DNA from 3 places in the Planococcus sp. TJ-201 genome. Region 1 is predicted to be linked to each of the others. Evidence: riboswitches for the same ligand, from Rfam matches in the RefSeq annotation. Region 1 holds a riboswitch; each other region holds the start of a gene.
The links. A riboswitch is a leader RNA that binds a small molecule or an ion and turns the genes downstream of it on or off. The one in region 1 is predicted to bind S-adenosylmethionine.
Positions count from the first base shown of each region.

Region 2: linked by a shared signal. The riboswitch ahead of sat (sulfate adenylyltransferase) and the one ahead of mtnW (2,3-diketo-5-methylthiopentyl-1-phosphate enolase) in region 1 are both predicted to bind S-adenosylmethionine.
Region 3: linked by a shared signal. The riboswitch ahead of AC4EG4_RS05635 (methionine ABC transporter ATP-binding protein) and the one ahead of mtnW (2,3-diketo-5-methylthiopentyl-1-phosphate enolase) in region 1 are both predicted to bind S-adenosylmethionine.

Region 1 is NZ_JBZDOG010000003.1:108,895-119,478, forward strand. It holds gene AC4EG4_RS08865 (hypothetical protein) at 1-717, opposite strand, end outside; gene AC4EG4_RS08870 (1,2-dihydroxy-3-keto-5-methylthiopentene dioxygenase) at 852-1,388, opposite strand; gene AC4EG4_RS08875 (methylthioribulose 1-phosphate dehydratase) at 1,404-2,018, opposite strand; gene AC4EG4_RS08880 (2-hydroxy-3-keto-5-methylthiopentenyl-1-phosphate phosphatase) at 2,015-2,680, opposite strand; gene mtnW (2,3-diketo-5-methylthiopentyl-1-phosphate enolase) at 2,686-3,900, opposite strand; SAM riboswitch class I at 3,976-4,085, opposite strand; SAM riboswitch class I at 4,357-4,510, shown strand; gene mtnK (S-methyl-5-thioribose kinase) at 4,587-5,777, shown strand; gene mtnA (S-methyl-5-thioribose-1-phosphate isomerase) at 5,774-6,835, shown strand; gene AC4EG4_RS08900 (sugar ABC transporter substrate-binding protein) at 6,832-7,914, shown strand; gene AC4EG4_RS08905 (sugar ABC transporter ATP-binding protein) at 7,979-9,535, shown strand; gene AC4EG4_RS08910 (ABC transporter permease) at 9,459-10,496, shown strand; gene AC4EG4_RS08915 (dihydrofolate reductase family protein) at 10,542-10,584, opposite strand, start outside.
Region 2 is NZ_JBZDOG010000004.1:28,043-38,626, forward strand. It holds gene AC4EG4_RS10820 (ATP-binding cassette domain-containing protein) at 1-1,125, shown strand, start outside; gene AC4EG4_RS10825 (sugar ABC transporter permease) at 1,138-2,313, shown strand; gene AC4EG4_RS10830 (sugar ABC transporter substrate-binding protein) at 2,442-3,422, shown strand; gene AC4EG4_RS10835 (sensor histidine kinase) at 3,419-4,885, shown strand; gene AC4EG4_RS10840 (response regulator) at 4,860-6,410, shown strand; gene xylF (D-xylose ABC transporter substrate-binding protein) at 6,412-7,464, shown strand; gene AC4EG4_RS10850 (NAD(P)-binding protein) at 7,493-8,125, opposite strand; SAM riboswitch class I at 8,403-8,509, shown strand; gene sat (sulfate adenylyltransferase) at 8,621-9,784, shown strand; gene AC4EG4_RS10860 (SLC13 family permease) at 9,802-10,584, shown strand, end outside.
Region 3 is NZ_JBZDOG010000001.1:1,116,628-1,127,211, reverse strand. It holds gene AC4EG4_RS05660 (STAS domain-containing protein) at 1-120, shown strand, start outside; gene pepT (peptidase T) at 171-1,388, opposite strand; gene AC4EG4_RS05650 (M20 family metallopeptidase) at 1,525-2,730, opposite strand; gene AC4EG4_RS05645 (MetQ/NlpA family ABC transporter substrate-binding protein) at 2,825-3,658, opposite strand; gene AC4EG4_RS05640 (methionine ABC transporter permease) at 3,869-4,519, opposite strand; gene AC4EG4_RS05635 (methionine ABC transporter ATP-binding protein) at 4,509-5,540, opposite strand; SAM riboswitch class I at 5,680-5,796, opposite strand; gene AC4EG4_RS05630 (glycerol-3-phosphate acyltransferase) at 5,920-6,561, opposite strand; SAM riboswitch class I at 6,694-6,809, shown strand; gene AC4EG4_RS05625 (O-acetylhomoserine aminocarboxypropyltransferase/cysteine synthase family protein) at 6,911-8,203, shown strand; gene metX (homoserine O-acetyltransferase MetX) at 8,216-9,229, shown strand; gene AC4EG4_RS05615 (helix-turn-helix domain-containing protein) at 9,288-9,518, opposite strand; gene AC4EG4_RS05610 (DMT family transporter) at 9,609-10,487, shown strand.

The DNA of each region.
Region 1 (10,584 bases):
GCCGATTTCTCCTGCTTCTTCTGACAGGACCACAATCTCGCCTTCGGCATCATTCACCAAGACAAATCCTGGACCTTCAAAATTCCATTTCACATCATTTTGCTCATAGTTGTCTACTATCCACTGAGGAACTTCGCCTTCAGGTGCCTGAAGGTCCACAAAATGGCGTCCGCTCCAGCCGCTCCACTCGAGTCCCAGAAATTCGTTCATGTCTTGCGCGACTTCTTTTGGAGTGGGGGAAGCAAAAGTATTAAACTCAACGACCAAGTCCGTTCCTTGAGACTCTACCTGCTTTTTGATGGTCTGCCATTCATCCATTTGAAGTCCACCGGAAATCATAGACGAAGTGCCCGGGTCTTTTTCTGCCGATTGCCACGGAAGATCTTCTTCATAAACCCCATAAGAATCTGCCAAGTAAATGAGGTCCGTCCCAGACAAGTCTTCAGGCAATTCACGAATCGTGTAGCTTTCTGCTTCTTCATCCGGAACAAACCCGTAATAATCCGTATCTGCATTATACGTGCCTTGGGAGTCGGATATGTAGCGGTGGTGATTCAGCAGCCATGTCAGCCCTTTATGCTCCCGATAGCTTTCTGTCGGAACCGTCTTGTCAATAATCGCTACATTCATTATTTTTTCTTCCTGAAAAAACCAAATCATAATAGGGAGTCCAAATAAAATAACAACTGCCAAAAGGGAGAGAAACACTTTTTTCATTCATATCACTCTTTTCTATTTGCAAAATATATCTTGGAAATTATTATAGCTTAAAATTGGTTAAAATATAAAAAAATTACCTATTTTTTCAAATAAAAAAAGATCCGACTATGTCGGATCTTTGAACCACCTTATTAGTTTTGAATGCTGTTTTCTTCCTGATAAACTGGTACCCAGCCTTCGGTTGTGACAAAGATGCGAACCGCTACAACTTTCCGGTCATCTGCAAGTGTGAAGTAGTGTGTGATATTTTCAGGTACCGAAATCAAGTCGCCTGGAGTCAGGTGGACTTCAAAAAAGCGTTCGTCTTTTCCTTGGATGATGAATACGCCATGTCCGCTAACAATATAGCGCACCTCATCATCTGTATGGATGTGTTTGCGCTGGAAGTTCTTCAATAACTCGTCCAGTTTTGGGTTGGAGTCTGACAGCGAAATAATGTCCGCTGCCTGATAGCCGCGACGTTCTGAAATGTCATCGATTTCGGTTTTGAATGCTTGAAGAATCTCATCTTTGTTTTCATCGCTCAAATCAAATTTTTCGCGAAGGTGTTCGGGTAATTTAGTGTTGTCCCAGTGTTCATAAACAACTTCCTGCTGCTCCAAAAAAGCTGCAACCTCTGTTTGTGCTTCGATTGTTTCATTTGTTCCTTGAATTTTAATAATCGCCATTTTAATCTTCCTCTCTTATTTTAGGTGTAGTTGCAATGCCAATTGATATTGAAATAAAAACTCACAGGCTTCAAGCAGTTTTTTCGCTTCAAAGCCATCTTTTCCCCAGACGGTAATGCCATGGTTGCGAATCAGCACCGCTCCTTTATCAGCAGTAACGAATGCGTCAAATTCTTTGGCGAGCATTGGAATATCTGCATGGTTGGGGATGACGGGAATGCTCAGTACCGCGTCCTCTTCCCACAATCCAAAAGCTTTGATCAATTCCTGGCCCTGAAAATCAATTTTTCCGGCGTCGCCGTACAATTCAGAAATGACATTATTGGCGACCGTATGGACATGGAGGCTGCACCCGGCGCTGGTCTTTCCATAAATTATACAATGCAATAAGGTTTCAGCAGATGGTTTCAACGTTGATTCAACAGCGGGCTGACCATTGGCATCGACAAGCAGAAAATCTTCATCTGTACGTTTTTTCTTGTCTTTGCCGCTCGCGGTTACCAGAAATTCGAGCGGTTCGTCCGCCACTTTGATGGCAAGATTGCCGCTGGTCCCCATAAACCAATCGCGCACGGCCAGTTCGTCTTTGACATCCGCCAATTCCCGCCACTTTTCATGCAAAAGGGTCATGACTTCACCCCTATATATTCATCAACAATCGCAATAACTTCGTGGAACGTTTCGAACGGTTCGTAATTGATGCCCGCTTCTTGGCATTTTTCAGCCAGCAAATCCCGAGCAATGACGAAATCCGCTTCTTTTGCAGCTTCCCAGTCACTGATGGAGTCTCCAATGACGATGCTTTTCGTGTCTTTGTCCAAAAGATCCCGGATGACAGATGGTTTGCAGCATCCGCAGCCCTGGCTTGTGCAGGCATCGTCGCAGCCATGCGGAAATTCCAGTTTGATAAGATCACCTGAAAAGTCAGCGCTGTTGCAGTAGATGTCATCAAAAGGTCCGAAAGGTTCAAGTAGCGGATGGACAAAGAAATCAATGCCACCGCTAACAATATACAAAGGCAAATTCTGCTTTTTCGAATAGGCGACAAAGTCGCTGAATCCTTCGCGTATTTCCGCCTGCTCCAAAACATAGGAAATAATTTCGTCTTTTTCCGAAACCGGAAGCAAGGAAAACATTTTTGCGACACCCTCACGTATTGAGATGGATTGGTCGAGAATTTGGTCTTTGACCGGTATCCATCCCGGTGGATCAAATTTTTCCATGATGGCAATAATATTGTCATTAGCTGTAATCGTACCGTCAAAATCACAAAAAATAATCGGTTTGTTCACTGTTTTCACCCCCATAGTTCAAGTGCTGTCTGCAATTCTTTATGCTGTTTGCCGGCATTCTGCAAGGTTTCTCCCTGCAGCACGGCGTCAATGGCTTGTCTGAATGCCTGTCCGCCGCCAGCTGCTCCAGCGGGATGTCCGTGAACGCCGCCTCCGGCATTGATGACGCTGTCGATTCCGTAATCCGCCATCAGCAAAGGCACAAGCCTCGGATGAATTCCGGCGGATGGCACTGGAAAGCTGCGTTTTAGCGGGCTGTCCCGTGTCAGTTCTTTGCCGAGTGCCAGGGCTGCCGTTTTTTCCAGTGCAACACTGCCGTAAGGTGAAGGAAACAGCGAAAAATCAGCGCCGACATATCGGATCAGTTTTCCAAGGGCCAGCGGTGTCGCAAGGCCATAGAAGGCAGAAGAAGTGAAGGCACCGCTAAAAGCGGGATGCGCCATAAGCGGCAAGGCGATATCATCATCTTCAGCAAGCTCCTGCAAGACATCCAACCCATACGCATGAACGTTGAACAACAAGGCATCTGCTCCAAGTTCGCGTGCTCTCCGTGCTTTTCCTCGCAGTTCTGAAGTTCTCCCTGACAGGTTCACCGCATAAAGCGTTCGGTGTCCCGTTTCTTCATAGACATCATCAAGCACTCGTTTACCCGTGGTAATGCGGCTTTCAAAAGGAGTTAGTGGGTTATCAAATAGTATTTCATCATCTTTGACCAGATCCACGCGGCCTAATGCCTGCTGACGCAATTGAGCGGACAGGAAATCCAGGTCACGGCCGATGACGCCTTTAAAAATACTCATGAGAAGCGGCCGTCCTCCAACGCCAAGAGTGTCGCGAATTTCTTCGATGCCAAAGCGCGGTCCAGGAAAGTGGCTAAGCAGGTCGTGGCTAAACTCCAGATCCAATAGCTTTACTTCGCCATCCAACGACAATTTGCCGAAAACAGTAGTCAAAATGGCAGGCAGGTCAGCCGAAAAATTCACGCTTGGGTAGGCAATTTCAAGCTCTGCTTTTATTAAATCCGGTTTTAGCGGGTGGCGTTCTTGTTCAAATTCTTCGATGGAGACGACATTTCCTTTATGGTGTTTCAGTTGTTCCTGTTCAAGCAGCGGCAAGTCAGTCCAAGAACCGATGGTCAGTCCCAAAGCGATGCCGTCCGCTTTTTTTTCGAACGAACCCGGTTTTCCGTAGACTTGATATGTAGCAGTCAAAACGCTCATGTATTCCACACTCCCATGCAAATTTTAAAAAATAAAAACCTCTTCAAATAAGAAGAGGTTAAGGGCGTTAACAACTTCTTATTTCTCAGCCACCGGTTCTGGCTGCAAGAATTAGCACCGTGTCCATCAATGGACCGGTTGCCGGGTATCATAGGGCTTGTCCCTCCACCTGCTCTAAATAAGAAAGATATGAAATTGGGTAAATATGATTTATTAAGTCAGACTATCGGTTTTTATCAATTGATATTCCACAAATCCGCTTCGTCCGCGGAAAGCGTCCGCCTGAAGCGATTTCTTCCACTACAAGATTAGTAAAGTAATTCTGATTATTTCATGTGCGCAGAAATCTGTCAACTCCGTTATCATAAAATTGTTTTTATTGGAAAAATGGATTGACAGTTAATTCTGAATCGTGATAGGATTCTTTTCATAACTTAAATTAAATAACACGTAGTACTCTTATCAAGAGCTGGCAGAGGGATATTGGCCCGATGACGCCCAGCAACCGACCGTAATACCTTCGTGAGAAGGGGCGCTTTATGCGCCAGGATGAAAATCCTGCAAGGCACGGTGCTAATTCCATCAGAAATTTATTTCTGAAAGATAAGAGGCATGGAATCTCTTATTCTGGCCTCTTTCTTTTATGAAAGAGGCTTTTTATATTGCATATGAAAGGAAGATTTACAATGACACTTACGGTTCCCGCTACTTATAAAGCCTTAACGGAAGAAACAGCGATTGCGCTGGCAAAAACGGTTCATACATTTGACCCTGCTGCCCAATTGACTTGCCGGGAAATCGGCGACGGCAACTTGAATTATGTTTTCCAAATCGAAGATCCAAATACAGGAAAGCGGCTGATCATCAAACAGGCATTGCCATACGCTAAGATTATCGGCGAAAGCTGGCCGTTGACGTTAAAGCGCGCGACGATTGAAGCGAATGTCCTCAGAAAGCACGGAGAATTTGTCCCGTCACTCGTGCCAACAGTCTTTGCAACAGATGAAGAGTTGGCCATTACGGTGATGGAAGATTTGTCTCATCTGGAGATTGCGCGGGAAGGGTTGATCCACGGACGGAATTTCCCGAGATTGTCGCAGGACATCGGTGAATACTTGGCACTGACTTTATTCCACACATCGGATTACGGCTTGCATCCTTTTGAAAAAAAGCGTTTGGCTGCGGAGTTTTCCAATCCCGAATTATGCAAGATTACGGAAGATCTCATTTTTACAGATCCATTTTTTGATCTCGATACCAACGATTACGAACCGCAGCTTCAATCAGCGGCAGAAGCGATCTGGAGCAACCGGAAGCTTCAGCTCGAAGTAGCAAAATTAAAGAAAAGCTTTTTGACTGAATCGGAAGCTCTGCTGCATGGCGACCTACACACCGGCAGTATTTTTGCCAGCCAGACGGAAACGAAGGTGATCGACCCCGAATTCGGTTTTTACGGTCCGATTGGATTTGATGTTGGTTTGTTCCTGGCGAACTTAGTTTTCCAGTCGATCACACGCGAAGATGAGAATCGCCAAGTGATGGTAGAAGATATCAGAAAGACCTGGGATGTCTTCGCTTCTTCATTCACCGAGCTATGGAAAAAATATAGTGTGGAATCGTTCAAGGAGACAGAGGGCTACCTGGAGCATGTGCTTGAGAAAGTGCTGACAGATGCAGCCGGTTTTGCAGGATGCGAATTAATTCGCCGAACCATCGGCTTGGCACATGTGAAAGATCTGGACAGCATCGAAGACGCAGGTAAGCGAATCGCCTTCAAGAAGCAAGCATTGCAGACTGGCCAGGTTTTGATTTTACAGCGCAAGGAAATCACATCGATCAACGATGTACTGCAAATTCTTGAGGAGGCCCGTACATGAGCATCCCCTTATCCATCAAATGGGACGGCCAGCAGCTGACCATTTTAGATCAGCAAAAACTGCCGCATGCCATTGAATATGTGACGCTTGAAACCGTCGAAGACGTTTACGATGCGATTCTTGCATTAAAGGTTCGCGGAGCACCCGCCATCGGCATCACTGCAGCTTATGGACTGGCTAACGGCGCCAAGCGGCACGATACGGATTCGTTGGAAGCTTTTCAGCAATACGTTGAAAAAGATGCCGCATACTTGAATTCTTCCAGACCGACCGCAGTCAATCTTGGCTGGGCGCTTAGCCGACTGAAAGATAAGCTTCGAGAAGCAGAGAACGTACCACAAGCCAAACTGCTGCTTCAGGCGGAAGCAGTCCAGATCCACAAGGAAGATGAAGAGTCGTGCCGCAGCATTGGCGAGCATGCACTGGTGTTGCTGCAAGAGCAAACGCGGGTAATGACTATTTGCAACGCCGGTTCGATTGCTACGGCAAAATACGGCACTGCATTAGCGCCGTTTCACCTGGGCAGCGAGCGGGGACGTGAATTTGAAGTGTTCGCCTGTGAAACCCGGCCGATTTATCAAGGCGCACGCCTGACGGTATGGGAGCTGCAGCAGTCTGGAGTGGACGTTACGTTGATCACTGACAGCATGGCTGCACACACGATCAAAGCAAAAGGGGTTGAAGCCATCATTGTCGGTGCCGATCGCATTGCAGCCAATGGCGACACGGCAAATAAAATTGGAACTTATAATTTGGCCTTACTGGCTGCCGCCTTCAGCATTCCGTTTTACGTGGCAGCACCGGCTTCAACTTTCGATCTGTCGATAGAAGACGGAAGCGCGATTCCCATTGAAGAGCGCAACCCGGAAGAGATTACCCATATGAACGGACAACCGGTAGCGCCGCTTGGCACAAAAGTATTTAACCCGGCTTTTGATGTAACACCGGGACACTTGATTACCGCGATCATTACTGAAAAAGGCATTATCCAATCCGATTATCAAAAAAACATCCCTGATTTGCTCGGTGCATCTGCAGGAAAAGGAGAAAGATTATGAAAAAACAATCCATCTGGCTGCTAGCCGCATTATTATTTATCAGTATGTTTTTGGCCGCATGCCAACCGCAAGGGGACGTCAGTGAAGAAGAAACTTCTTCGGATACAGAAGGCGAAGCCTCTGATCATCCGCTTGCCGGCAAGGAAATTGCATTGATCATGCAAATCAACTTGGGTACATTTTCTGCTCAGTACATTGCGGGAGTAGAAGAGCAAGTTGAGAGTTTCGGTGGGAAAGCGACCGTTTTCACTTCAGAAGGCGATTTGGCGAAAATGGCATCTAACTTGGATGCAGCGATTAATCAAGGCGTCGACGGCATTTTGATTGACCATGGAACAAAAGAAGCGCTGAACCAAGGAGTTGAAAAAGCGCTGGAAGCTGGAATTCCGGTAGTGGCGTTTGATACGGGCATTGATGTGGAAGGCGTTGTTTCTTTAGAGCAGGGAGACCAGCAGATGGCGGAAATGACATTGGAAAAACTGGCCGAAGATAATGGCGGCGAAGCTAATATTGTCAAAATTTGGACAGCTGGCTTTGCACCAATGGAAAGACGCCAGATTGCTTACGAGAAATTCATGACGGACAATCCGGGCATCCAGGAAGTTACAGCATTTGGAGCTGCTACTGACAACACGGCATTGGATACACAATCACAGATGGAAGCTGTTTTGAAGCAATACCCGAACGAAGGAGAGATTACAGCGGTCTGGGCTTCTTGGGATGAGTTTGCAAAAGGTGCTGTCCGTGCCATTGAACAGGCAGGGCGTACCGATATCAAGGTCTACGGCATTGACATGAGCGATGAAGATTTGCAATTGATGCAAAAAGATGGCAGCCCGTGGGTAGCTTCTGCAGCTGTCGATCCAGCAGATATTGGACGCATTCAAGTGCGTTACCTCTATCAGTTGTTGAATGGTGAGGAGCCGGAAGAAAAAGTAGTCTTGGAGCCGGTGTTTATTGAGACGGAGAACTTGCCTGAAGAAACGGTGACAACAGATGAGTTGAGTGAATTTGTAGAAGGCTGGGGAGCAAGCGACCAAGGTTATACAGATGACCTGCGCGAATTGGAAGGCCAATAATCTTTACCAGTTCGAGCTGTCCTGAAAGATGGGGACAGCTCTTTTATCAGAAAGGGGCATTTCTATGGTAGAACCGTTGCTTTCGATGAATGCTATCGGAAAGAAATTCGGTGCAGTTACGGCGCTTCAAGGAGCAGAGTTTCAATTGAAAAAAGGCGAAGTCCATGCCATTCTCGGTGTTAACGGTGCAGGAAAAAGTACCTTAATCAAAATTTTGTCAGGCGTCTATCAACAGGATGAAGGATCGATTTATCTGGACGGTGCAGCCATTCGGCTGGAATCACCGAAAGCCGCCAAGCAGCAAGGGATCTATTGTGTTTACCAGGAAGTGGATACCGCCATTGTGTCCGAGTTGACCGTGGCGGAAAATATTCTCCTGGATACCTTTGCAGAAAAAGGAAAGCTGTTTGTTTCCAAGCAGAAAATCAATGAACAGGCTCGCTCGGTGCTGCATGAGCTGCAGGCAGAAAACATCAATGTTCAACAGAAAGCGGCACTCCTAACCTTGGCAGAAAAGCAGATGATACTGATTGCCAGAGCATTGGTTCATTCGGCAAAAATTATTATTTTCGATGAACCAACAGCACCTCTATCGATTCATGAATCGGAAAAGTTGTATACGGTGATTGCAAAACTAAAAGCACAAGGTGTCGGCTGTGTTTTCATTTCGCATCGCCTGCCTGAAGTATTTGAAATCAGCGACCGGATCACCGTCATGCGCGAAGGGACGCTTGTCCAAACTTACGATACGGCTCAGGCCGATCAGGACGGGGTCATCGAAGCGATGCTCGGTGCGGCGCTCAGCCATGAATTGGAGCCGCGTGCGCATGACATCGGAACCGGCTTGCTAGAAGTTGCTAATTTATCGGATGGCCAAAAGCTTAAAGACCTGTCGCTGACAGTAGCAGCAGGAGAAGTGGTGGGCGTTGTCGGGCTGGTAGGTGCGGGAAAAACGGAGCTGGCAAAAGCGCTGTTTGGCGGAACGCCTTTAACATCCGGAACAATTAAGCTTGCCGGGAAAAACGCTCTAATCAAACATCCAGCAGACGCCATCAAAGCAGGAATGGCGTTGATTCCTGAGGAGCGGCGAAAAGAAGGGTTGTTTGTTCAGGAATCACTGGAAGCCAACGCATCATTTCCTAACTTGAAAAAATTCTCTAAGCGCCTATTGATGGACCGGAAAGCCGAAAAGCGTTTTGCCAATGAAATCATTGAGCGGCTGCGCATCAAAACCGGCAGTACAGAAACACCGCTTGTTCATTTAAGTGGAGGAAATCAGCAGAAAGTGGCTATTGGCAAATGGATCTCACTCAATTCCTCCCTGTATTTGTTTGATGAGCCGACCAAAGGTGTCGATATTGGAGCAAAAGTTGATATTTTTAGGTTGATCCGCCAATTAGCCGAAAGCGGCAAAGGGTGTTTGTATTTTTCAAGCGAAATTCATGAAGCCATCGGGATTTCCGATCGCATTCTCGTAATGTACAATGGTCAAATCGTGAAAGAATTATCACGACAAGAAGCGACCCAAGAAAGGATTTTATTGTATGCAAGTGGCGGAAAAGAAGAGCTTGGGGAAAAACAAGAACTCAGTGAAGGAAAACGCGATTCAGTTTCTATTTAAATACGGCGCCATCGCTCTCCTTATTTTCATTATTTTTTATTTTAGTACCATTAGCGACTCTTTTTTCACATACGGCAACTTCTCAGACATTCTGCGCTCAATTTCCATTGTTACCTTACTTGCTCTGGGAGTGACATTCACGCTGGTGGTGGATGGCTTTGATTTATCTGTTGGTTCAACCATGTCGTTATCGACTGTTGTGTCCGCTTCGTTGATGGTCTGGTACGATATGCCACTATGGCTGGTACTGGTTTTGCCGCTATTGATCGGCGTTGTGGTCGGGGCGGTCAACAGCTTCCTCATTGTGGTTATCGGCATTCCGGATCTGTTGGCGACCTTGAGTATGATGTACATTGTGGCCGGACTGCACCGGACCTATACGGAAGGCTATTCAATCTACAACAACATGCCGTTGACTTCTGGTGGAACTGCACCCGGGCAATTATCGGAAGCCTTTTTGTGGATTGGCCAAGGACAAATGCTGGGTCTTCCGGTTCCGGTCTGGATCATGCTTGTTATGGTGCTCGCTTCTTACGTCGTGCTTAACCACACGCGTTGGGGAAGAGTGTTGTATATGACAGGCGGAAATGCTGAAGCGGCTACCTTGTCAGGTGTTAGCGTCAAAAAAGTGAAATTCACGGCGTATGTCATATCCGGTGTTTTTGCTTCAATGGCCGGCATCTTGTTCACGGCACGCGTTGGTTCAGGGCAGATTGATGCAGGAGCTCCATTGATGATGGAAGCAGTGGCAGCTGTATTTGTCGGCTACTCGGTTTTAGGAGCAGGCAAGCCGAATGCACTAGGTACATTTTTCGGCGCTGCAGTTATCGGCATCCTGTTGAACGGATTGACGATCCTGAATCTTCCTTATTATGCTTTTGATATTATCAAAGGCAGTGTTTTGGTTGCTGCACTGGCAGTTACGTATGTTTACGCCAAAAAGAAATTTTCTAAAGCATAAAGGCAAAACAAAAGGCTTCCAGATGGGAGCCTTTTGTTTTTGCCGTTATTTGTCTGGAGTGTAGCTGGCGATGAGGACCCCTGAGTCG
Region 2 (10,584 bases), on a different contig from region 1:
CTGAATGTCACACCGGAAACCTTGATCAAGGATCTCGGGGTTGGAAAACAGCAATTGGTTGAAATCGCCAAAGCACTCAGCAAAGACGTCAAGCTGCTCATCCTCGACGAGCCAACCGCTGCGTTAAATGAAAACGATAGTGAAAACTTATTGGATTTGTTGAAGGAACTGAAAAGCCAAGGCATCAGCTGCATCATGATTTCCCATAAATTAAAGGAAGTCATCTCAATTGCAGACAAAGCGACGGTGCTGCGGGACGGCAAGACGATTTGCACGCTGGATTCTCGCAAAGGGGAAATTACTGAAAGCATTATCATCAAAAACATGGTCGGGCGCGAAATCGAAGACATTTATCCAAAACGGCCGGACAAGAAAATCGGCGAAACCGTATTAAAGCTGACAGACTGGTCTGCCTACGATACGCAGCTCGGGCGCAAAGTGGCAAAAAACATTAACCTGGAAGTGAAAAAAGGGGAGATTATCGGAATTGCGGGTTTGATGGGATCAGGCCGCACCGAACTGGCCCTCAGCATCTTCGGCAACCCTAAAAACTACAAGCTTGATGGGGAGCTGGAAGTGCACGGAAAAAAAGAGAACTTTAAGCACACCAGCGACGCCATTAAAGCGGGTATCGCTTATGTGACGGAAGACCGCAAAGGCGACGGGCTGTTTCTGATACAGGACATCAAAATCAATGTCTCCGCTGCCCATATGAAGGGCATTTCAAAGAACGGCATCCTGAACTTGAACGAAGAAGTAAAAGTCGGGACCGAATATAAAAAATCGCTCAATATCAAAGCCAGCTCTCTCGAACAAGTGGTCGGCAAATTGAGCGGCGGCAACCAGCAGAAAGTTTCGCTTGGCAAATGGCTGTTCACAGGACCGAGAATTCTCATTCTCGACGAGCCCACCCGCGGAATTGATGTTGGGGCGAAATTCGAAATCTACACCATCATGAACGAACTGATTAAAGAAGGGCTCAGCATCATTATGATTTCCTCAGAACTGGGTGAGATCATGGGAATGAGCGACCGCATCTACGTAATGGCTGAAGGTGCGGTGAAAGGCGAATTAGCAATTGAAGAAACGACTCAAGAGACCATTATGGAGCTCGCGACGCAATAGGAGGCAGTCACAATGAATCTATTTACGGAAGCTAAATCCATCGTAAAACTAAATATCCGCGATTACGGCATGTACATCGCGTTGATCGTTATCATGCTGACTTTTACGATCATGACGGATGGCCTGTTCATCTCTTCTCGAAACATCAGCAATCTGCTGGACTCAGCAGGTTACATTGCTGTTCTTGCTGTGGGCATGACCTTGGTCATCGTTATCCGCCACATTGATTTATCCGTAGGTTTTGTTGCCGGCTTTTTAGGTGCAGTCGCGGCCATCTTTATGACACAGCTTGGTTTTTCCATCTGGATTACCATTCCCGCCATATTGTTGTTTGGGATTTTGATCGGTTGCTTTAATGGATTCTTGATTGCGCAGCTTGGCATTCCGGCTTTTGTGGCAACGCTGGCAGGAATGCTTATCTTCCGTGGAGCTTTACTGAACGTTACGGAAGATACAGGAACCATCATTATCAACAACGATCAATTTAATGCCATTGGCAATGGCTTTATTCCTTCGCTGATGCTGGTCAACGGTCTTCATTTGTTGTCCTTGCTGGTCGGAGTTGCAGCCATTCTTTTATACATTTACAGTGAAATTTCTACTCGAAAAAATAAAATGACTTACGGTTTTGACGTCATGTCAAGCGGTATTTTTCTCATAAAACTCCTGCTGGTTTCTTTGGTAATTGCCTACATTACATGGATTTTGGCCGGCTATAACGGATTTTCATGGACGATGGTCATCATGCTTCTGGTGGTAGTCATCTACCATTTCCTGACGACCAAAACGGTGCTGGGCCGCAATATTTACGCAGTCGGGAGCAATCCGGAAGCTGCGCATTTGAGCGGTATTAACGTTAAGAAAATCACCTATATTGTTTTTGGCTCCATGGGTATGCTGGCTGCCTTGTCCGGCTTGCTGTTCACTGCACGCCTCCAGTCAGCTACAACCACTGCAGGTACATTGTTCGAACTGGATGCCATTGCAGCGGCTTATGTCGGTGGTGTTTCGTCGGCTGGTGGTGTGGGGCGTGTTACGGGAGCCATCATCGGCGCCGTGGTTATGGCTTGTTTGTCCAGCGGGATGAACTTGCTTGGAACCGGTATTTCTTATCAGTACATGATTCGTGGAGGAGTGCTGGCGGCAGCTGTTATTTTTGATGTCATGACGCGCCGGCAGCGTGCTTAGGAAGTTTAAAAGATAAAAGCGGCATCTCCTTTTGGGGGATGCCTTTTGCTCATTAGGAACTGTATTGTGAATTTTCAGCCAAGTGGTAAAATGGGAACAGTTCACTACTGGAAAAGGAGCCGAATCCCATGAGGAAAAAAGTCATAATCATCCTTTGTTTTGTATGCGCCATTCTTGGTTTTTTTACTTTATGGTCGGCTGAGAGCGCTTTCCAGTCTGACTGGCAATTGCCTGCTGCTGTTCCTGCTGCTGAAGAAAGCTATCGCCTTGTACTGATCACGCAGGAGTTGGAAACGCCTTTCTGGGATAAAGTAGGGGAAGGTGCAACAGCACAAGCCAACCAGGAACAAGCAATGTTAGATGTATGGGGAAGCTACGGCAATAACCGTGAAGATTTTTTAAAGCAGATTGAAATTGCGCTGCATTCTAAAGTGGACGGCGTAATTGTACAAGGATTGGATACAGAAGAGTTCAAGGAATTGACGAAAGAGAAAGCAGCATTTTATGGCATTCCAATCATCACGGTTGCCAACGACGTACCGGTAGAAGAAAGCTTGCGCAAAACTTACGTAGGGTCCGATCATTATGCAGCCGGAAAAATGTTGGCAGAACAATTGGTCAAGGAGATGGGTGGTACTGGGCAAGTCGCCGTACTTGGGGATATAGAGCAGCAGTATAGCCAACGGCAGCGTCTGAAGGGCGTAACAGAAGGCTTGGCACAGCATGCTGGAATTTCCACAGTTTATGCAGAAAGCGGCAAGTCAGACGAAGAAATAGTGGCTGTTACGCAAAACACTTTGAACCATAACCCAAATCTTGAGGCATTTATTGCACTCAACGCTAACCACGTAGGGCCGATGATGAAAGAAATCAGCAGAAGAGCGCAACTAGAACCTTATTATTTTTATTCGTTTGATGATGGATCTGAAACGGCATCGTTGCTGGGCGAGGGCAAACTGGATGCGATGGTCCAGCAGTCTCCCGAACAGATGGGTGAACAAAGTGTTGAGTTGATGATGCAATGGTTGAGAGATGAGGTTGTTCCACTGGATGCCAGTGGATATACCACAGATATTCGTATCGTGAAAGGAGCGGAAGCTCAGCCATGAATACGATTCAGAAAAAGATCTGGATGCTCGCACTCGTGGTGTTGGTGATGATGATTGCCATATGGCTGACGCTAACCTTTTACAATCAAAAAGTACAGACCCAGTACAATGATATTTTGCAGCGTTATTTGCAGATGAACGAAATCACCACGGAAAGCCAGCAAATGGTGACTGATTTGAATAATTACTTGTTACTGCCCTCAGATGAAACTGAATCTTACCTGGAGGCCAGTAAAGAAAATCTTCTGGGCATTCAATCAACGATCTATGAACTGCGGAATGTAGAAAATGAATTTGCGTTAACCAATTACAGCCACTTGATCAGCAGTTTTATCGAAACAGTAGATCGATCTGTAAGTTTTCAAGAAGAGGGCGATACCGAAGCTTCCTTAGCTGAATTTACAGAAGCAACGCGAATTTCCATGTACATTTCTGAAATGACCTTAACCATCATTGATACCGAACTGAAAACCTATGAAGAATTTTACCGGGGAATCATTGAGCAATCGGCGGAACTAGAGCAACTCAGCATCTGGCTCTTGCTGTTGATTACAACCGCATTGCTGCTGTTTACGTATCTGTTTTCACTCAGTATCACAAAACCAATCCACCAATTGACAAAAGCGGCAAATGAGTTGGCCAAAGGGCGCTTTGACAGGGAAGTTCAAGTGGATTCCAATGACGAAATTGCGTTTCTTGCTAAAACTTTCAACCATATGCGAAGAAACATCAACGCCATGATCGTGGAGATCCAACAAAAAGCACAATTGGAAAGCGAGTTGCAAGACAGCAAACTGCTGCTTCAGCAAAGCCAACTGCGCAATTTGCAGAGCCAAATCAATCCTCATTTTCTATTCAATACTTTGAATACCTTATCGAAAAAAGCGTATTTGGATGGGGCTGAAGAAACCAGTGACTTGTTGGTCAGTGTCGCCAGTTTGCTGCGCTATAACTTGAAGCGCATGGACCGTGCTGTGACGCTGGCCGAAGAGGAATTTGTCCTGCGGCAATACATGGAAATCCAGAAAGCACGGTTCAGCGACCGATTGCATTTTTTTATAGAGCTGGACTCGACGTGTTTAAATTTGCAGATTCCTGGCCTCACGCTGCAGCCGCTTATTGAAAATGCGGTGATTCATGCGATTGAGCCGGAGGAAGATGGTGGCCATATTTGGTTCCGCATCAAAGACCAAGGAGAAGAAGTGTGGATCGAAATCGAAGATAATGGCCAGGGAATGAGTCTGGACAAACAGCAGCAATTGCTCGAAGGGTCGATCGTACCGGCGGAGGGGCATTCAACTGGCATCGGCTTTGTTAATGTCGTCAAAAGGCTGCAGTTGTTTTACGGAAAGGACGATTTGGTAGCGATTGAAAGCAAAATCGGCCAAGGCACAAAAATTATTTTGAAATTACCGAAAGTCAGGGGGGCGACGCACCATGATCAAGCTGTTGATAGTGGATGATGAGCCAATTGAACGGGATGGGATGCAAGCTATTTTGCAGCGTGCCTATAACGAGTTTGACATTAAACAGGCCCGAAACGGCAAAATAGCGATTGATTTGGCAGAATCTTGGGAGCCTGACTGGATTTTTATGGATATTATGATGCCAGGTATGACAGGGTTGGAGGCCATCGAAAAGATCCAGCAGCGAGATCGGGATATTCAGTTCGTCATGATCACGGCTTTTGATACGTTCGATTATGCCCGACAGGCAATCAAGTTAGGGGTCAAAGACTATTTGCTCAAGCCAAGTAAAGCCAGTGAAATTGTAGCAACTGTCGGAAAATTGCTTGAGCAGCAAGCTCAAAAAGAACAGGCTTCGGCGGTCCAGCACCAGCAGCAGGAAGACTTCCAGAAAGCCTTGGCGATTGTGGAAACCGATGTTGTCACCCAATTGCTGTTTGATCATGTCCACGATGTCCATATCGAAATGCTGGTGGACTTGCTCGAAATCCCAGCGACTGCTGAGAAATTTGTTATGACGGTTATGGTACCGGAAGGCTTGGAAAAATTGTATCCGCAACTAAAAGAGAAAATCCGTCAAACTGAAAATGCGTGGATTGGCGCTTTGTATGGCCGCCAATTGCCTATTATTGTTTTTCGAAATCAAGAAAAATCGTTTCGGTCTCAGGCAATTTCATTGGTCAGAGCGATCTTGTCCATTTCGGACAGCCGACAGGAAGGATGGTTTGTCGGCGTGGGACCCGTTTGTGAATCACTGGAAGATATCCGGAATTCCTATCAAAAATCGCTGATCGCCACAATGGACTTGTCACTGCCATCCAGATACCGTTTTTCTTCTGACGTCCCTTCTCTTGAAAAAGTGGGCGATGCTATTTTTGTTAAGCAACAGGAGAAAAAGCTATTTGATTTTATTCGGTTGGGAGAATGGGAGTCAATTAACCGACTGGCGGCAGACCTGATCCGGCGCTTCGAACAAGAAGGAGCGACAATTCTTTGGACACAGCAGCGGACACTTGAGTTTTTATGGGTTACTGCGCGGGTCATGGGCGAAATGGGCATCGACGCTACAATTCCCTATTACACCATCCAAGCCAAGGATCATCGGCAGCTGCTTAATGAAACGCTGCAAGTGATTGAACGATTGAAACAGGTTTACTTGAAGCATTACGATCGCCTGGAAGTGGATAAAGTCCATCAGATCAAGCAGTATATTATGGATCATTCCCACGAAGATATTTCATTGGATGCACTGGCGCGGAAAGTAGAGTTAAGTCCCATTTATTTGAGCAAAATGTTCAAAGAAAAACTGGGCATCAACTATATCGATTTCTTAACCTCCTGCCGTATGGACAAAGCGAAAAAGTTGTTGGGAGATCCACAAAAAAGCTTAAAGGAAATTTCTTTCGAGATCGGTTACCATGAGCCAAATTATTTCAGCAAAGTGTTTAAGAAGATGAACAATGTGTCTCCGAAGGAATACCGACGGACATTAGTGGAAAGGAAAGATCAGTCTAATGAATAAAATGACTCAACTGGCCACGGTTTTATTCATTAGCCTGTTTTTGGGTGCATGTGCACCCGAGCAGTCAATCGGCAAAGCGGTACCCGAAAAAGCAACGGTCACGGACCGTGATGAGCCTATTAAAATTGGGTTTTCCATGGATACGCTGAAAGAAGAGCGCTGGTTGAAAGACCAGGCGCTGTTCAAGAAAGCGATAGAGGACTTGGGCGCGGAAGTGGAGATTGTGGCAGCCAATGGCGACGATGCCTTGCAGCTTGCTCAGGCTGAAACGCTGATTCAACAAGGCATCGACTTATTGGTCATTGTGCCGCATAACGCGGAAGCGACCGCAGCCATTGTCCATACGGCTCATCGCGCTGGAATTCAAGTGATTGCTTATGACCGGCTGGTGAAAAATGCAGACATCGATTTATACGTATCGTTTGATAACGAGCAAGTAGGCGAAATGCAGGCAGAGGCAATTTTAGAGCTGGTGCCAAAAGGGAATTACGTCTATATCGGAGGGGCAACGACCGATAACAATGTTCACTTGATCAAGAAGGGCGTATTCAACGTATTGCAGCCTGCCATCAACCGGGGAGATATTAAAATTGTTTACGATCAATGGACCGAAGACTGGTCACCGGAAAAAGCATTTCTCAATATGACCGAAGCCCTTGAAGCAAATAACAATCAAATTGATGCAGTCATAGCCGCTAATGATGCAACGGCTGGCGGTGTTATTCAGGCATTGGAAGCGCAGGGCTTAGCGGGCAAAATTCCGGTAGCGGGCCAGGACGCAGAACTGGCTGCTGCGCAGCGAATCGTCGGCGGTACCCAAACAATGACGGTTTACAAACCCATTCAAACCTTAACTGAACAAGCTGCTGCTCTGGCAGTCAGAATGGCAGAAGGGGAAAGCGTCACTACCGTAAAATCTGTCAATAATGGCAAGATCGATGTGCCATCCATTTTACTGGCGCCCATTCCAGTGACTGCTGAAAACATGAGGGATACCGTTATTGCAGATGGTTTCCATACCGGGACAGATGTTTACGGAGCGGGCAATGAATAAATGCTAATTTGCCCTCCAGCTTCAACCTCTATTCGGTAGCATTGTCTTTGGCTGCGAGCAGCTGCAATTCATGGAGCGTGTGTTGTTGAACTTCATTTGATAAAAAAGATTTGTCCAAGAAATTGCGCAAGTAGTTTTCCTTGGTGTTTCTGGACAGCTTAGTTTGTTTGAGAAGCTGTCTGGCATGATAAAGAAAGTCTAAGTATTGTTCATAGCTCTCGTCAAATTGTTCTTGCAGTTCGTGTTTGATTTTTTTGGCGAGCATCGGGCTTGCGCCATTTGTAGAAACAATGATGCTCAATTTGCCTCTGTTGAAATGTGCAGGAAACTGAACATTGCCAGACTCTGCTTCGGTAGAAGCATTGACCAGGCAATTTGGCGGGGCGGCTTTTTGTGCGGCGGCGTTAACGACCGGGTCGTTTGTCGCAATCACCAGCATGAAAGCCTCTTCGGCATCTTTTGGCTCGAACTTTTTTTGTTTCCATCCAATTTGTCCTTCTTCCACCCACCGCTGGATTGTCGGCGTTACGGATGGGCTAATCACGGTCAAGCTGGCTTTGCTGTCGAGCAACCCGTCCAGTTTTCGTTCAGCAATTTTCCCTCCGCCGACAACGACCACGTTTTTGTTTCCCAAATCGATCATGATGGGGATTACTGTCATCTTCTCCGCCTCCTCCATTCCTTTAATAGTATCAAATAAGTGCTTCACTGCACTGAATAGAAATGGTTCAACTCCCACCTCTTGTGGAGGATCTGTCCAAGGCAAATGAAGTGGTATATAGCCGTTATCTTTTCAAAAAAAATTATTCCTTTGGCCCTATGGCAATACAGCTTTTTCAAAAAAAAGTTAAAACATAGTTTGACACTCTGAATAGTATATTATATACTTTGTGAAATCAAATTTTTCAATTAATTTTCCAATGCCAATTGAATATGCATTCTTATCAAGAGAGACGGAGGGATTGGCCCTTTGATGTCTCAGCAACCCTCCTTTATGGAAACGGTGCTAACTCCAATAGGCTTTCATCAGCCTAGAAGATAAGAAGAGAGTTTTGTTTTTACGGACCTTCTTCTTGCCGAAGAGGGTCCTTTTCTTTTTGTCTGAACAGTTTTTAAGAAAGCAACAGAACACAAAACTAACCTTGGAGGTAATAACATGACGAACAAAGCACATGGTGGAGACTTGGTAAACAGACAGCTGACAGGCACCGAAAGAGAAAAGGCATTAAAGAATGCGGAAACACTTTCCACTTTATTCATTTCAGATTGGGCCATCTCGGATTTGGAACTGATCGGCATCGGTGGGTTTAGCCCGTTGACTGGTTTTCTTGGACAAAAGGATTATGAAAGTGTGCTGCATACATCGCGCCTCAGCAATGGCAACGTGTGGAGTGTACCCATTACATTATCGGTCACGACAGAAGAAGCAGACAGCTACGAGCTGGGCGATGAAATTGCGCTGAAAGGCAAAGACGGTGTCATCTACGGAACACTCGAGCTGAAGGAAAAGTACACGTATGACAAAAGGTTGGAAGCAGAAAAAATTTACGGCACGACAGAAGTAGCACATGCTGGCGTGGAAAAACTATACGAACGCGGAGATGTTTACTTGGCAGGTCCTATCACCTTATTAAATCGTCCGGACCATAGCGAGTTCAAAGAATTTCATCTGGACCCGGTTGAAACGCGCCAGTTATTCCAAGATCTTGGCTGGAAAACGATTGTCGGCTTCCAGACGCGCAACCCGGTGCATCGCGCACATGAATACATTCAAAAAGCCGCATTGGAAGTGGTGGATGGCCTCTTGCTGAACCCGCTCGTGGGTGAAACAAAATCCGATGACATTTCAGCTGCAGTGCGGATGGAAAGCTACCAAGTCATCTTAAAGCATTACTATCCTGCAGACCGGGCGCGCCTCGCCATCTATCCAGCTGCAATGCGCTACGCCGGACCGAAAGAAGCGGTTCTTCACGCCATTGTCCGCAAAAACTACGGTTGTACACATTTCATCGTTGGACGGGATCATGCCGGTGTCGGCGATTACTACGGCACATACGAGGCACAGGAATTCATCAGCCAGTTTGAAGAAGAATTGGGCATTCAAATTTTCAAATTCGAGCATTCATTTTACTGCAATGCATGCGAAAACATGGCCACGGCTAAGACATGTCCGCACAGCGCAGAAAACCATGTTCATTTAAGTGGCACGAAAGTTCGTGAATTGCTTCGCAACGGAGAAAAACCACCGAAGCAGTTTTCCCGTCCGGAAGTAGCCGATGTGCTCATCAAAGGCTTGCGGGAGACCGTTATTAGTAACTAATTAGGGGATGGTTGCCCGTGTCAGTCCAAATGATTTTTGTGCTTATCGTCATCGTCGCCATGGTCAGCGCCTTGCTTTTTGAAATTGCCCGTCCGGATATGATTGTATTTTCAGCATTGGTAGTGTTGCTGCTGTCCGGAATTTTAACAACAGAAGAAGCATTGCGCGGATTTTCGAATCCAGGAATGTTGACAATCGCTTTACTGTTCATCGTTGTCGGTACTGTACAAAAGCACGGCCTGATCGACCAGATGATGATTGGCTGGCTGAATAAAGGCAAAAGCTTGAAAGGATCTTTGTTTCGTATTTTTCTTCCGCTCCCGTTGTTTTCGGCTTTTTTGAACAACACACCCATTGTTGTCACGTTAACTCCACTTTTGAAAAAATGGTGTGAAGAACGCAATATCGCACCTTCCAAAGTGCTGATTCCTTTATCGTATGTAACGATTTTTGGGGGGACTATCACCCTAATGGGAACATCGACCAATCTTGTGGTGCACGGGATGCTGCTCGATTACGGCCTGCCTGGCTTTTCGTTGTTTCAATTAGCAATTGTCGGCATTCCCATCACCATTGTCGGTTTGATTTACTTGTTTACGGTAGGCAACATGCTGTTGCCTGAGAACAACAGTTTCAGCAAGCAGGTCGTTGAAGATTCCAGAAACTACATTGCTGAAATGGTGGTGGAAGAAAATTTTCCTTACGCCAATCAAACGGTGGAATTAGCAAAACTGCGCGACTTGAAAGGTTTGTACTTGATTGAAATTATCCGAGATCAGACCCGGATTTCATCGGTCAGT
Region 3 (10,584 bases), on a different contig from region 1:
GCAAAAATGAGCCTGACGATTACAGACTCAGGCATCAACTTATCAAAATTTCAATGTTTCCAAACGCTGCAGCACGGCATTCATTATGCCTTAGCTCAAAATGGACGATGCATCGTATAAGTTGAAAAAGAGCGTATTGGATCTGATCCAATACGCTCTTTGTTGTTTATTTACTTAGCAGATTTGACGATTTCAATAATGACTTGTGTTGCTTTTTCCATGTTCTCGGCTGAAATGAACTCGTATTTTCCGTGGTAGTTTTCTCCACCCGTGAAAATATTCGGAGTTGGAAGCCCCATATAGGATAACTGGGATCCGTCTGTTCCGCCGCGAACTGGAACAATGTTGGGTTTAATGCCGAGTGCAGTCATCGCATGTTCAGCATTGTCGACAATCTCCATAACAGGCTCAATTTTCTCACGCATATTGTAATACTGATCTTCGATTTCCAAATGGATGGCTTCTTCACCATATTGCTGCTGCAGTTTTTTAGCAACTGACTGCATATGCTGCTTTTTGGCCTCGAACTTATCTTTATCGAAATCACGGATAATATACGTCAATTCCGCGGTTTCCACATTGCCGGTAAAATTGTTCAAATGGATAAACCCTTCGTATCCTTCGGTCAATTCAGGCACTTCGCTTTTCGGCATTTCCTGCTGAAATTGAATGGCTACTGTTTGGGCATTGACCATTTTGTCTTTTGCTGAACCAGGATGAACGCTTTTTCCTTGGACCACTAGTTTGCCACTGGCGGCATTAAAGCTTTCATACTGCAATTCGCCAAGAGGGCCACCATCCATTGTGTAAGCATATTTTGCACCAAAACGTTCTACATCAAACTTGTGTGGGCCACGGCCAATTTCTTCATCCGGCGTAAATGCGACACGAATTTCTCCGTGCTCAATTTCCGGGTGGGTATGTAAATAGTCCATTGCCGTCATGATTTCAGCGATACCGGCTTTATTATCAGCGCCAAGAAGAGTTGTGCCGTCTGTTGTAATCAATGTATGCCCAACATAGTTTTGAAGGGCAGGAAAGTCGGCAACCGTCATCACAACACTCTCGTTCAACGGAATGTCCTGTCCGTCATAATCATTGATGCGTTGTGGATTAACATTTTTTCCGGTAAAGTCGGTGGCTGTATCTACATGTGCCAGGAAGCCAATCACTGGAATGTCCCGCTCTGTGTTGGCTGGCAGCGTGCCAAACAGATAACCAGCGCTATCCATTCCAACATCGGTTAGGCCAATGGAATTCATCTCCTGTTCCAACTCACGGAGCAAATCAAACTGGGTATCCGTAGAAGGCGTAGTGGTGCTGTTAAAATCAGATTGTGTATCGATTTTTGCGTAACGGACAAGCCGTTCAATTAAGTTCTCCAACATGTATAATCCCCCTCGAATAAGTTCTGTATAAATTGAACAATGGGTTCAACCTATATAGGAATAGTTTAGCATGAAGTGGGAAAGGGATGAAAATTCTGGATAAAAAAACGATGCCCCTGTGAGGAGCATCGTTTTTTTAATTTTGTAGTTTTGCTTTCACAGCATCGGCGTGAACCGCTTTAATTTGTTCTAAAAGAGCCGTCTCCGTAAGCAGGCGATAGCCGGTATTGGCCAACGCTTTTGCACCTTTAATGAGGGCGCTGTTTCCATGTTCCGATTTAGCAGCTTCACGGAACTCAGCCGTATGGGCAATCAAGCTCTCAGGTCCAATTTTAATATAACCATGTGCAGTAGGAACTTCATAACTGATATTGCCAGCGTCTGTAGAGCCAAGGCCAGAGATGCGGGAGTCGGCCACAGCCTCGCCTTGTGCTTCGAGCTCGCTTCGGACAATTGTGTCGAGAGCCGGAGTCAGGACCAAGTCACGAACTTCATTTTGGAAACGCTCGATTTTCACGGTAGCACCCGTTGCCAAAGCAGCGCCTTCGGCAATGGCACGGATTTTGCGCGCGGTATCGGATGTTTTCTTCCAGGAATCGCCGCGGATGTAAAAGCGGGCAGCCGCATATTCGGGAATAATGTTCGGTGCATCCCCTCCGTGTGTAATGATGCCATGGACACGTGCATCTGATGGCAGTTGTTGCCGCAGTGCATTAATGCTGTTAAACAGCTGCAAAACGGCATCGAGTGCATTGATGCCTTCTTCAGGAGATCCTGCCGCATGGGCAGGCTTGCCATAAAAGTGGAATTCCAATGGATCGACTGCCAGGGAAGGACCGGTGACAGCCGAATTTCCGGAAGGGTGCAGCATTAAAGCAGCATCAATGCCTTCGAGCAGGCCATGTTTCACGAAACTGCCTTTGGCACTGCCATTTGGACCGCCTTCTTCTGCAGGTGTTCCAAGCACCACAACGCGGCCGCCGGTAGTTTCCAGTGTTTCAGATAAGGCAATAGCGGCCGCAACACTGGTTGTTCCAATGATATTGTGGCCGCAGGCATGGCCGATACCCGGAAGTGCGTCGTACTCAGCCAGGTAGGCAATCGTCGGTCCAGGAAGAGAGCTTTTCTTGCTGGCGAAAAAGGCAGTATCGTGGCCTGCAACTGCTTTCTCAACGGAAAACCCTGCATCCTCAAGCAAACGAATCAGTAGCGAACTGGCATAAACCTCTTCGTTGCCAATTTCAGGTTTGGCATGGATTGCCTGGCTTGTGTCAATGTAAATGCTGCCTCGGGAATCGATTGACTGGCTAAGAGTTTGTGCTGCTTCCTTGGTAAGGGTCATTGGAATTCCTCCTGTAAAGGTTAGATTGAATGCATGATGGATTGACTATAATTGAGGCTGTACGAAAAGCCATGTTTGGTTCAATCGGAAATGCTTATTCGTAATCGACCAATTCCTCAACTGTTACAACAGTTGGAATCTGAGCGCCTTCTGTGTGTTCGATAATGAAGTCAGCAGTGTCTTCCTGCTGATAAATTTCGACGATTTTCTGGTATGCTTCGTTGTCCGCTTCTTCAGCACTTGCAGCAATCAAGTTGATGTACGGTTTAGCTGTGTCGCTTTCGCGGGCAATCGGATCTTCAGTCGGGTTTAAGCCAGCATCTACTGCAACGCCGTTGTTGATGACGGAACCGGCAACATCCGGCATAGCGCGTGGCGTGTGGCCAGAAACCATTGGCATAATTTCAATGTTTTTCGGGTTATCGATAATGTCTTCGGCAGTTCCTGTAAGCCCGGCATCCTCAGATAAGGTGATCAATCCTGCTTCATCGAGCAGCAGGAGGGCACGGCCCATGTTGGTTGCTTCGTTTGGCATTGCGATTTGCGAACCTTCAGGAATTTCATCGATTGATTCGTATTTGTCGGAGTACAAGCCCATTGGCGCAATGACAGTTGAGCCGATTGGCACGATATCGATATTGTGTTCTTCCACAAACTCATCAAAGTACGAAATGGTTTGGAAAGCATTCAAGTCAAGTTCTCCTTCAGCAAGTGCCAAGTTTGGTGCTACGTAGTCGGAAAAAGTTTGAATTTCCAAATCAATTCCTTCAGCTTCTGCTTTATCGGCAATGTAATCCCAGATGGTGGTGTCGGAACCGCTGATGCCAAGCGTAACGGTAGTGTTGCCTTCAGAACTGCTATCGTCTCCGCAAGCCCCAAGGGTTAGTGCTGCAAGTGAAAGTAATGCTGTAGCTGTAATTTTTTTCATGATTAATTCCTCCAATTTCTCTCTAATGTTTTTATTCGTTCTAAACTTTTATATCCGTCAGAGCTACACGGGCGCTTGCGCTTTTCTTTGTCTAGACTCCAGCTGCCAGATTCTCGGGTCATAAGCCACTCTGGCTGTGCGGCAACGAACGCCGCTTCGCCAGATCGTCTTATGCCTGTCGAATCTAAACGGCAGCTTCCGCTTTTCTTGTCAACTGCGTCGCACACTTCTTGACAATACATTTCCGAGTGTTTGGACGCCTTGCACGAGAACAACAAGAATCGCTACTGTAATGAACATGACAAGCGTGTCGAATCGCTGGTAGCCATAAGTGATGGCCAAATCGCCAAGGCCGCCGCCTCCGATGGCACCTGCCATCGCCGATGCACCAATCAGGCCAACTACCGCGATGGTTAATGCGAGAACCAGAGAGCTTAGAGCTTCTGGAATGAGAAAGCGGAAAATGATTTGCATCGGTGTGGCGCCCATTGCTTGAGCCGCTTCGATAACGCCTTTGTCGACTTCCAATAAGGAGTTTTCAATCAACCGGGCAATATAAGGGCCAGCGTAGAAGACCAATGGCACAATGGCAGCAGCTGTTCCGATGGACGTGCCGACGATCAGGCGGGTCAAAGGAATAATGGCCACCATCAAAATGATAAACGGAACGGAACGGAAAATATTGATGACAATGTTGAGCACTTTGGAAATCGGTTCGTTTTCCAATAAATGGCCTTTGCGTGTAACCACTAGCAAGATGCCGAGTGGAAAGCCAATCAATAACGAAAAGCCGAAGGATGCGCCGGTCATGTAAATGGTTTCCCATAAAGCTTCTAAGATTTGTTCGTAATTAACTGACATAGTTATTGACCTCCTCTATTTGAATATCACTGTCCCGAATAGAGGATAAGGCTCGCCGGATTTCACTTGGCTCTCCGGAAAATTCAACAATCAGATTGCCGTAAGGAATGCCCTGCAACTCTGTAACATTGCCGAACAGCACGTTCAAATCAACTTTGAAATCCCGCGAGACACGCGACATGAACGGTTTGCCGACCGAATTTCCAGTAAACTGGAGGCGATAAATCGCATTGTCGCTTTTGGCGTTCTGAATTTGCAAGAGCAGTGATTCCGGAAGCTCATCATTCATGACCGAGCGGACAAAACGTTTTGTCGTAGGTTGTTGCGGGTTCGAGAAAATATCGAAAACGCTGCCTTGCTCAATGACTTTTCCTGTTTCAAGCACAGCTACCTTATCGCAAATTTCCCGGATAACGCCCATCTCATGTGTAATGAGCAAAATGGTGATGTTGTATTCATTGTTGATTTTGCGCAGCAGATCCAAAATTGATTTAGTCGTTTGCGGATCGAGTGCCGAGGTCGCTTCGTCGCATAGCAGGACGGAAGGGTTGGTAGCCAGCGCACGGGCAATGCCGATTCGCTGTTTTTGTCCACCGGATAGCTGATCCGGGTACTTTTGTGCCTGATCCCCCAGACCGACAAAGTCGAGCAGGTCTTTTACTTGTTTTTCGATCTCCGCTTTTGGTGTTTTCGCCAACAAAAGCGGCATCGCAACATTATGGTAAACCGTTTTTGAATTCAGCAGATTAAAATGCTGAAAAATCATGCCGATGTCTTTTCGGATGGTGCGGATTTCCTTGCTGGATAGGGTGGATATGTCTTTTCCCAGAATCATTACACGTCCTGTGGTAGGGCGTTCGAGCAGGTTGACCGTGCGGATCAATGAACTTTTTCCGGCTCCACTAAAGCCGATAACTCCGTATATTTCTCCGGTTTCGACGGTCAGGTCAATGCCATTCAAGGCATGGATTTCCTGTTTGCCTGATTGGTAGGTCTTGGCGACGCCTTCGAATTGAATCATGGTGATGGTGCCTCCTTAGGTTGGAATGAATTGTATCAAATCGACGGTGTCTCAAATGCTGATTGAGATAATAGACAAAAAAGAGCCCTCTTTTTTCTCATCCATAAGAAAAAAGAGGGCTCCAGTTGAAACCATCTAATTCTCATCTTCCAAATGCCTTAAATGGCATTTGCAGGAGTTGGCACAGTTTTTGCGGTTAAACAAATCTGCTGCCGAAACGTCTCAGGGCCTGTCCCTCGGTTTCTCTTGATAAGAAAGTGATGTATGCTATTCGATTCGTGAGTCTTACTTTATGGTGAAATAACAAAAAAGTCAAGAAAAACTTTGAGATTTATTTCACAATCTTTAAAATGTGAGAAAAACCACTGTGAAATCTACTTTAAGATGATGTACTAGATTTCTTGCGCAAAACTGAAGATACTTTACTTTCAGTACCATCTTTTATTCGGATAATGTTTTCATTATGCTTCCATACGGCCATAGCAAATAAAGCCGAAGCAGTCAGCAAGGGCCAAGCTCCAGATGCCGGAATAAAAGCAATGACAAAATAAACGGCATAAAGAACAAATACGCCAATTACCAAGTAGTCTGTTGCAAGCGAAACGCCGATCAACAGAATCAGTCCAAGCAACCCAAGCTTCCAATCGAGGGCGAGCATAACGCCAATGACTGAAGCGGTTCCTTTCCCGCCGTCAAAGTTCATGTAAAAGGGAAAGTTGTGCCCGAAAACTACCCCGGCACCTGCCACAAACAACAAAGCCCAAGTCATTTCAGCTGAGAAGTTTCCTGTTTCCAATAATAAGCGGAGACCTGCAACTGCAGCAAATCCTTTAAAAATATCAATAAATGCAACAAGCAATCCATATTTCCAGCCCAATACGATTGCAGCATTGGAAGCACCGGAATTTTTCACACCTTCTTTTTTTACGTTAACTCCTGACAAAGCCTGTGCAGCAAGGGATCCGTGAAAACAACCAATGATATAGCCTGCAACGAATAATAGCAAAATCCAAACCAGCATACCGATTCCTCCTCTATACTAAATGTTAACGTTTGAGTGAAAGGAAGGTTTCAAAATTTTTTGACTAATACGCTTGACAAAAAGCGCTGAAGTTTTTATACTTCTCAACAAGATGAAAAACCAAATCAAATACTCTTATCAAGAGTGGCGGAGGGATAGGCCCTGTGATGCCCGGCAACCGACAGACATTTTGTCTGGAAAGGTGCTAATTCCTACAGAACTGATCGACAGGTTCTGACAGATAAGAGGAGGAAACTCCGTAATTTACGGCCCTCTTCTTAACCGAAGGGGGCTTTTTGCTGTCCCTTTCTGCATGAATAGTATCCACAAAAAATAGGGGGAATGGAAAATGACCAACTTAAAACCAGAAACATTATTGCTTCACGGCGGACAACAGCCGGATCCTACGACAGGATCAAGAGGGGTTCCCATCTACAAAACTACTTCTTACGTTTTTAAGGACACTCAGCATGCACAGGATCTTTTTGGACTGAAGGATACCGGCAATATTTATTCGCGTATTATGAATCCGACGGTCGATGTCTTTGAACAGCGGGTAGCGTTATTAGAAGGCGGAACAGCAGCTGTTGCCTTGTCTTCCGGAATGGCGGCCATTGCTTTTTCCATTATGAATATAGCAGAAGCTGGAGACGAAATTGTGGCAGACAGCAACCTGTATGGCGGAACATACAATTTATTGGCGAACACGTTGCCGCGTTATGGCATTACGACAAAATTTGTGGATGCGACAAATCCCGAAAACTTCAAAGCGGCGATTACAGATAAAACCAAAGTTCTATTCGGTGAAATTATTGGCAACCCGAGCTTGAATGTCTTTGATGTAGAAAAAGTAGCAGCCATTGCTCATGAAAATGGAATTCCACTATTGATCGATAATACCTTCGCGTCGCCATATGGCAGCAATCCCATTGAATACGGGGCAGATGTCGTCATTCATTCCGCTACAAAATGGATTGGCGGGCATGGCACGACAATTGGCGGAGTGGCTGTAGACGCGGGAACGTTCAATTGGGACAATCCTCGCTTTCCGAATTACACACAGCCGGACGAAACATACCACGGATTGCGGTATGGCATCGATGTACCGGAAGCGGCTTTTGCGACAAAGTTACGTGTTCAACTGCTTCGGGATTTTGGGCCATCCCTCAGTCCGGAAAGTGCCCATGCTTTGTTGCAAGGGTTGGAAACCTTGCACCTGCGCATTCCAAAACACAATAGCAATGCCCAACTTGTCGCCGATTATTTGAAACAACACCCGCAAATCGAGTGGGTGAATTTCCTTGGTTTTGAAGATCATCCTTCTCATCAACTGGCGAAGAAATACTTGAAAAACGACGGTTATGGATCAATTGTCAATTTTGGAATTAAAGGCGGGCGTGAAGCGGGCCGGAAAGTGATTGACAGCGTCCATCTGTGGTCTCATGTAGCCAATGTAGGGGATGCTAAATCACTGATCATTCATCCGGCTTCGACTACGCATCAACAATTGAACAACGAGGAACTACAAGCATCCGGCGTAACAGAGGAGCTAATTCGCTTGTCTGTCGGGTTGGAGAATGCAGAAGACTTGATCGCTGATTTGGAGCAAGCGATTCAGGCAGCCGTATTGGAAAATGCATAAGGAGGGATTTTCATGAAAACAGTCTCCATCGGCTCGTTAACCCTGGATTCAACGGAGGTTTTAAACGATGTAGAACTTGCATATGAACGTCTCGGAGACCGGGAATCTCCGGTTGTCCTAGTCTGCCATGCATTGACAGGCGACCAATATGCAATTGGCACAGAGGGCAATCCAGGGTGGTGGGCTGGGTTGATTGGACCAGGCAAGCCGGTGGATACGACTATTTTTCAAGTGATTACCTTTAATGTTCTTGGAGGATGCCACGGATCAACGGGTCCTTTATCGACAGATCCGGCAACGGGAAATCCCTACCATGCTGCGTTTCCAACCCTGACCATACGTGACATGGTACGCGCTGAATACTGTGCACTTAAAAAGCTTGGCATCAACCATCTCGCCGGTGTGATTGGCGGTTCGTTAGGTGGAATGAAGACCTTGGAATGGGGAAGATCTTACCCTGAATTCATCGATGCGATTTTTCCTTTAGCCGTAACCCCCTATTACAGTGATTACGGTGTTGCTTTTAATCACATCGGCATACTAGCAATAGAAAGTGACAGTGAATTTAATGGTGGAAAGTATAAAGATTCTGCTCGTTTAAAAGGTTTTGAAGTGGCACGAATGGCAGGCATGGTTACTTATCGGAGCGGCAATATGTTTAATCAGCGATTTGGACGAACCCATGACGGCAACGAATTCGATGTTCAATCTTACTTGAATTATCAAGGGAAGAAACTGGCGGGCCGATTTGATGCCAATAGTTATGTGCTGCTGTTGAAAGCAATGAATACACATGACATCCAAGATGCTGTTCTGGATATTCCAGTGTTTTCATTATCATTTACTCATGATTTGCTTTATCCAAGTGAACTAATGATTCCATGGCTTGAAAAACAAAAAGTGGCAAGCTGGGAAATTGTTGAAACGGAATTTGGCCATGATGGGTTTCTTGTAGAGTTTGAAAAATGGGGCGGGTTTATAAAGAACAAGTTAAAAAGCCTTCTAGTGCCTGAACTTACGCGCTGAGAGAGATTTACAAAAAAGCATCTGAACGGGAAGGTTCCCCGTCAGATGCTTTTTGTAGTCAATCTTCATCCTTAATATCCACATCGTCTGGGATGGGCATGGCACGCCATTCTTCAAGCGCTTGTTTTGCTTCTTCCAACTGTTGGAAATGCATACCGAACTGAGAGGTATTGATCATGTACTGTTCTCCATCATGGACTGCTCGAATACGGCCTTCCAATACGTAGCGTTGAACTTGCTCTTCAGGCATGGACAAAAAGGCGGCAGTTTCCTGGACTGTCATATACATAGGATCCCCTCCTCTTTTCTTTTATTATAATAGAAGGGGGGAGCTATCTCAATTTATTAACGGCATGGAAGAGTATGCAGAAAGGCAGAGGTGTTGATTTTGAATTACATAGCTTATTTATGGGTGTTGCTGGCTGCCGTCTTATGGGGGACGACCGGAACAGCCCAGTCTTTTTTCGTTGGTACAGCGCATCCGTTGTCGATTGGCGCATTTCGCTTAGCGATAGGTGGTTTTTCTTTAATGATCTTCGTGCTGGTAGCGAGAACGTTATCGATCCGTTCGATTCCATGGCCCGCCGCCATTTTTTCTGCCATCAGTATGGCCTTGTTTCAACCATTATTTTTTTCCTCGGTCCAGTTAACGGGAATTGCGATCGGCACGGTTGTCACGATCGGCAGTGCACCTGTACTAACGGGAATAATCGAATGGCTTGCCTTTAAGAAAAGGCCTGACAGAATTTGGGCAATCGCCACCCTGCTGGCATTGGCAGGATGTGTTTTGCTGTTTGCCAATAAAGGGCAGCAGCTGGTGGATCCATTGGGAATCGCCATGGCTCTTGGTGCAGGGTTGGCTTTTGCAATCTATGCCCTTGCCAGTAAAAATGTATTGAAGGTAATGGAGCCAGTTTCTGCTGTTGCGGTTATTTTTTCACTGAGCGCCTGCTGTCTGCTGCCATTTTTATTGTTCTTTGATTTGTCTTACGCAACAGTGTCAGGAAACGTATGGCTGCTCGTCTATTTAGGGATTGGAGCGACAAGTCTGTCCTATATTTTGTTTTCTTTTGGATTAAAACAGATTCCATCTTCTTCCGCCGTAACCTTATCGTTAGCTGAACCACTGACGGCGGCAGTCTTAGGGGTTCTGGTCGTAGGAGAAGTGTTGAGCGTTCCTTCTTGGGTTGGAGTGATGCTGCTCCTATGCGGAATTGTCGTGTTGACTATGGGCAGGAAAGGGCAGTTGTCTTCTTGAAGAGTTGGATTTGCCAGGGCAACTCACTAGTTGAGCCGTTTTTTGGTTTCGAGAGTTTATTTTAAGTAAAGAATGGGGATAGTAGATAAGATCTAAA